2 regions of the Bacillus sp. 1A genome follow, and region 1 is predicted to be linked to the other one. Evidence: a T-box and tRNA genes for the amino acid it is inferred to sense, from the RefSeq annotation. Region 1 holds a T-box; the other holds one or more tRNA genes.
What was found. The T-box of region 1 lies ahead of ACUN0F_RS10660 (valine--tRNA ligase). A T-box ahead of a tRNA ligase gene usually reads a tRNA of that ligase, here a tRNA-Val.
Positions count from the first base shown of each region.

Region 2: it has a tRNA-Val gene. The T-box ahead of ACUN0F_RS10660 (valine--tRNA ligase) is inferred to sense a tRNA for this amino acid. The anticodon was not compared.

Region 1 covers NZ_JBQYLZ010000001.1:2,108,335-2,111,758, reverse strand. The annotation lists partial or broken gene ACUN0F_RS10660 (valine--tRNA ligase) at 1-1,667, opposite strand, end outside; T-box leader at 1,705-1,937, opposite strand; gene ysxE (spore coat protein YsxE) at 2,110-3,135, opposite strand; gene spoVID (stage VI sporulation protein D) at 3,198-3,424, opposite strand, start outside.
Region 2 covers NZ_JBQYLZ010000001.1:5,304,726-5,308,149, forward strand. The annotation lists gene ACUN0F_RS27165 (D-alanyl-D-alanine carboxypeptidase family protein) at 1-342, opposite strand, end outside; gene ACUN0F_RS27170 (hypothetical protein) at 498-725, opposite strand; gene ACUN0F_RS27175 (hypothetical protein) at 1,013-1,228, shown strand; tRNA gene ACUN0F_RS27180 (tRNA-Val) at 1,408-1,480, shown strand; gene ACUN0F_RS27185 (hypothetical protein) at 1,544-2,140, opposite strand; partial or broken gene ACUN0F_RS27190 (DUF6183 family protein) at 2,299-2,499, opposite strand; gene ACUN0F_RS27195 (hypothetical protein) at 2,654-3,100, opposite strand; gene ACUN0F_RS27200 (hypothetical protein) at 3,189-3,424, opposite strand, start outside.

The DNA of each region.
Region 1 (3,424 bases):
TCCTGTTGATAAGAAATAGCGCATTGCATCTGCACCGTACTTCTCGATAACGTCCATTGGATCAATACCGTTACCAAGAGATTTACTCATTTTACGTCCTTGCTCATCACGAACTAAACCGTGAATTAATACATCTTTAAATGGACGCTCGCCTGTAAACTCTAAACCTTGGAAAATCATACGAGATACCCAGAAGAAGATGATGTCATAACCCGTTACTAGTGCATCTGTTGAATAGTAACGTTTGAAGTCTGCTGCATCTTCATTAGGCCAACCAAGTGTTGAGAATGGCCATAACGCTGAACTGAACCATGTATCCAGTACGTCGTTATCTTGATTCCAGTTTTCAATATCTGCTGGCTCTTCTGTACCTACGTATACTTCACCAGTTTCTTTATGATACCAAGCTGGAATACGGTGTCCCCACCATAATTGACGAGAAATACACCAGTCGTGAATGTTTTCCATCCAGCGTAAATATGTGTTTTCGAAACGCTCTGGTACGAACGTTACTTTCTCTTCTTCTTTTTGTTGAAGCTCTACTGCCTTCTCAGCAAGTGGAGCCATTTTTACGAACCATTGTGTTGATAAGTAAGGCTCAACAACTGCACCACTACGCTCACTATGACCTACTGAATGCATATGAGGCTCGATTTCTACTAATACGCCCGCTTCTTGTAAGTCCTTCACTAACGCTTTACGGCATTCGAAACGATCCATACCGTTATACTTACCAGCTTTTTCGTTCATTGATCCGTCTTCGTTCATTACTAAGATACGTGGTAAGTCATGACGGTTACCTACTTCAAAGTCATTCGGGTCATGAGCTGGTGTAATTTTTACAACGCCTGTTCCGAAATCTTTTTCTACGTACTCATCAGCAATAATCGGAATCTCACGGCCTACGATTGGAAGTGTAACTGTTTTCCCGATTAAATGTTTGTAACGATCGTCTCCTGGATGAACTGCTACTGCTGTATCACCAAGCATCGTTTCTGGACGAGTAGTCGCAAGACGAATATGACCAGTGCCATCTGTTAATGGATAGTTCATATGGTAGAATGCACCTTGAACTTCTTTATGAATTACTTCAATATCAGAAAGAGCTGTGCGTGTTGCTGGGTCCCAGTTGATAATATATTCACCGCGGTAAATTAAGCCTTTTTCGTATAATTGAACGAATACTTTATTAACCGCATCGATAAACCTTCATCTAATGTGAAACGTTCGCGAGAATAGTCTAGTCCTAAACCAACTTTCCCCCATTGTTGACGAATGTGAGACGCGTATTCCTCTTTCCATTCCCAAGCTTTTTCAAGGAATTTCTCACGGCCAAGATCGTAACGTGAAATACCTTCTTCACGAAGTTTTCCTTCTACTTTCGCTTGTGTTGCGATACCCGCATGGTCCATTCCTGGAAGCCATAATACATCGTAACCTTGCATACGCTTCGTACGAGTTAAAATATCTTGAAGAGTTGTATCCCAAGCATGACCTAAGTGTAACTTACCAGTTACGTTCGGAGGTGGAATTACAATTGTGTATGGTTGTTTCTTCTCATCTCCTGTTGCTTCGAAATATTTGCCTTCAAGCCACCATTGATAAAGGCCTTCTTCAACGGACATATGATCATATTTAGTTGGTAAATTCTTTTCCGTATTTGACATTATTTTCCCTCCTTAAAATAAAAAATGCCCCTCATCCAAAAAGGACGAGGGACATCGCGGTACCACCTTTATTTACAAACAAATTCAGAAATTTGCTTATACTCTTAATTTGATAACGGACAAATCCGTCTTTTCCTAATGAGAACTATTCCGTTCAGAAAAGATGCTCCAGGGCTACCTTCTAACATAACTATCTAGAGAATCTCCCAGCTAATGATTCTCCTCTCTGAAGACGTTTCTTGTTATACTCTTCCCCTTCAAGGCATTTATATGATTGTTAATTATTATATACAATAGTGTAAAAAACGAAACCCTATTCGTCAAGATAAATTTAATACTACGGCTTTTCGAGCAAAAAAAGAAGATAAGTAGCATCCTCTACTTATCTTCTTTATTCCACTATTTGCGGGCAGTAAGATCCCCCACTAATTAAAGTTTCACTTTATCCGTTCCCTTGCTGGGCAGCTTGTAATTGCGAAAGGAAATATTCTATATTGCTAACGAGCCAATGCGATTGTTGTAAGCTCTTTACTCCGAGAAGTTCATTTTCCTTATTGCGACTCCCTCTTCTTTTCTTATAAGACTGGATTTGCCGAATAAATTGCGATGGATACGTCATATACGCAAACATGAGTAGTTGCTCTTCTTTCGTAAAAGGGAAATTCTTTTGGTACATTTGATACCATTCAAACCGATCACTTCGCGCAATTGGATACGTGTTTAAAGACCGAGAATAAAACCCTACTATATCTTGCACCGGTGTGGCAAACTTCGATTTTTCTAAACTAATAAAATAGCCATTCCGTTCATAATCAAATAAGAAATGATTAAGCGATACGTTACCATGTACAAAAGTAATACGTGTTTTTTCTTTTTCTTTCATCGCATCGTTCCACTCAGTTAATTGCTTCATTGCAAACTCACGCGCCCTCATTACATGATGATAGTACGTACAATATTGCAATTCAAACGGAGACATATACCACTTCGCTTCAGATTCTACGAGAAACTCTTCTAACATCTCACCATCATTCTCCCAGCGATCGGATATATTTGTATAATGTTTTTCTAAATCTTCTTCTGTATACGTTTCTTCTTTCACCGTTTTTTGATGTAACGTCCCGAGAGTTTGAAACATTTTATGGTATTGATCATTATCCTCGCCATTGCCTTCCGCACGTTCTAACCAAGGCATTAAATAATAATTATACGTCCCGTCACTTAAAATATAATTTCCATCCGTCGCATGGTATATAGGTACATAATTTGAAAAACCGTTCTCCTTCAAATATTGAATATGGTGCAAAAAGTTATTCCGTTCTAACTTCCCGTCTTCTATTTTCTTGAGCGCATACGGACCTTGATTCGTGTAAATTTTCGTTACACTTCCGTGCTCTTCCATATGCTGTGTATCCAATCTATATTGCCTTACAATGGGTTCATAGCGATTTCGTAATTCAATATCCATACGAATAACCCTTTCTATTCAAAACATTGCCTTTAGGAAAATAAGTGAGTGAAAACACTCACTTATTTCGCTTTTGCCCTTGAAACAGGAATATAAATAATTTGTCCCGCAGTTAAATATATATCTTCTGTTTGATTGACACGATATAAGTTTTGTACAGACGTTTCATAACGGTCTGCAACAGATTCGATTGTATCCCCTTCTTGCACGAAATACATTCTTAACTTTGTAAATTCTTCTTCCGGTTCTTTCGTAAATATTTTCGTTAAATAAAGTGCATTTTCATCTC
Region 2 (3,424 bases), 3.2 Mb from region 1:
AAATTCAATTTGATAATTACTCTTCTCTTGATCTAATGCTAATTGTGAAAACGTAAATTGATCCTCTGGCTTCGTATGCTCCATAAGTAAAATCGCTGTTAACACTTTCGTCATACTAGCCGGAAATGCACGATGATGTGCGTTTTTGTTATACAAAACATCTCCAGTTTTTGCATCAATCGTAGTTGCAAACTGACTAAAAACATTTGGTCCTTCCGCAGGTGGTGGTGCCACTTGTTCTGGATTCACTCCAATATTCGTCTCCGCACGTAACGTCATAGGTGTCAAAAAAAATAAACAAATAACGGTAATAAAAGCCAAAATTTTCTTAAAATTTACCATATGACTCTCCCTTTTCACTATACTCTCACAGTTTAAAAACTGAATCTACCAATCCATATGTAATTTGTATTAAATTGGAAGAATATTCACTGTTTTTTACTATATCATATTTTTACGATGAAGAACATAAATATACAATAAAAAATAAGAAGGAGTTATTCTTTCTTATCCTTCTCATCAATCAACGAATCTATTAACTTTTGGCTAGCTTCTTCAGGCGTAATCTCATCTGTCATCCCCATAAACGACCAACCTTTAGAATCGACCCACTCAACAAACTCTTGTAAAAACTCATCATGTGTAACATCCACATCAAGAATTGAGCCATTAATCGAAATCGTTCTATTTCTAGATACGCGCATCTTGAACGTTTTTCTTACCATTACAATAATTCTCCCTCTACTTCTGAATATTTATAAAATAATCTTGTATCTCTCTGTTATACATGATTTTAAGTAAATTGTAAAAAGGATATATTGGCCAATTTGCATATTAAACCCGAAAATCTATCATCCTGCCAAAATATCAAATGATATGGAATTGATCAGAAATGACTGAATAGATCCACATAAAAATAAAACAACTTCCATTTTATCACACCAAATACAAATGACTTTCGTACAATGAAATGGACTATACTACAAGAAACCTTAAAATGAGGAGGAACTCTATGACGCGTTGTACGTATTGTAAAACGAAGTGGATAATAAAAGATGTATGGTTGATACTCGTGACATTTGAAAAAGATTGTCCGTATTGTTTTGGGAGGCAATATCTATCAAATGACACCTTTCATCATGCTAATGCCGCTCTACCTTTATTATTCTTATGTCCTTTACTTGTTGATTTAAGCGATGAAAACCCTTTGGATAAATACATTAAATAATATGACCGCTACATTCTACTAAGTCTTCTTCTCATCATTATCCCTTCAGACACTACTCACATAATTGCATATGATTTCCCTTTTAAAACTTACTATAAAAATATTGTAAAATTTCAGTTAATTATATATAATTGCTTTAGCATAAAGATTAAAGATGCTGTTACATACGCATTTTTGAAGATCCCGTAGCTCAGCAGGGAGAGCGCCACCTTGACAGGGTGGAGGTCGTGAGTTCGAGCCTCTCCGGGGTCATAAAAAAAGAGAAACCATATCAACCTTCTACGTGATATGGTTTCTCTTTTTTATGTAAGTTAATCACTTCCCGCCAAACATCTTCTCCAAAGACTTCGCATTAGCAAACAATACTTCTTTCAAGTTATCATCTGCAACGATTTTATAGTCGCCATCTTTGTTTTTCTTTAAGTTCAATGTAACTTCGCGAGTTGCCATGATTGCATCTTTATCTGATAAGTGTTTGACGATTGCTGATGTCATCGTTTTTTCAATCGCTTTTTCAGATTGTTCTTTGTCTTCACTAAAGGCACTAGCGAAGGCCATTGGCATAACTTCTCCCACTGCTTTTGTTACAGCAACGGATAAATCGGCAGATGTAATTTTCACTTTCACTTCTGCTTTGTCATCTTTTTTCGATACTTCTTCAGGCTTTTCAAATTTAAAGTTTTTCGTAATTGCACTTAGCATCGCTTTTGCCTCAGCATCATCTGTTTTTTCATTTAGTTTATTAAATTCCTTGTCACTCTCAACAAATGTACGAGCCTTTTCTACATCACCTTTTTGTATTGCTGTTAAAAATTCTTCTGTCGTATCTTTCGGATTTGCACATCCTGCTAAAACACCAACTGTTAATCCTACTACCATCATTAACAGCAATAATTTCTTTATCTTTTGCATGCTCATTCTCCTCTTATCTTTTCTAGTAAGTCAGCATTATACAATAGTATGAAACTGACATTACAAACATTTTTTAGTATAGCATTTATATGATTCATTTTCTATTAATTCCCAAAAGATAAAGAGCCTTGTAGCATTCCTACAAGGCCCCTCTTCTATCAATCCGTATCCGTAGCACAAATGAACCATATTTTATGCTCCTTACTATCTAACACCATCCAAGTAATATCCCACGCAACATCATAAAACCAATCTGTCCAAGGACGATAGCTTTCGAACACTTTAATATCTTCGTATCGATCTTGGAACATGTATTTACATACATTTATTGCTAATTTTTTGGTAACAACCGGACGTTCTTAAAATTCTATATGTACTCCGCTCCACCATACAAGTATTCTTCCTTGAATGTAAGCATAAATTACTCAATAGATAAATGATTCGTTTCTTTTTAAGTATTACTAATTATCCTTTTCCATCTTTAAATTCTTTATACTTTAAATTCTTTATACTTTAAATTTTATCTATACGCTTTTCTTCTTCTTCTTCTTTTTCCTCAATATATATATCTAATAAATTCAAAAGATAATGACCTGATTCTAAACTCTTTTTAAACCTCTTTTCTAAAAACCAAAACGAAAAAAATACAACTGCAAATATCCCACTACACATTATTACCACAAAAGGAGCATTACCTTTCACATTTATTGTCAAAACTGTTGTTAGCATTATTGTTATAATCGCAACAGCAAATGTTACCACAGTATTGAAATGTGGAGTAGGCTTCATTACTTCTAACTTTGATTTAATATATGCATTCATCATTTTCAAATCATTTACTTCCATATGCTCTATCCCTATACTTGATACTTCTAATTTACAATCAATTATTAAATCTTCAATTTTCTTTTGTAACTCTCTCTCTACCTTTCCCATATAAAAATATTCAGCTCTTTTCATATTACTTTCCTCATTTATGTAACTTATAGTATATATTAGAAAATTACTCTTCAAAATCTGTCCTTAAGAATTTTAGTTTCCTTCCATATTATTTTTTATACACAACTGAAAACACAACAGCAATCATCCCAAGTACATAATGCCCTGCTACCATCCACATACTCCGATCAAAGATCATAAGCGATAACCACAGCGATATATTAATAGCAGCAAATAATACATATAAAATAAAGTCTCTCTTTTGTAGTGCCCCTCTATTCATTACAATGTAAATTGCACCGATAGGCGGAAGGATGAAGCAAAGGAAAAAAACAAACATTTTTC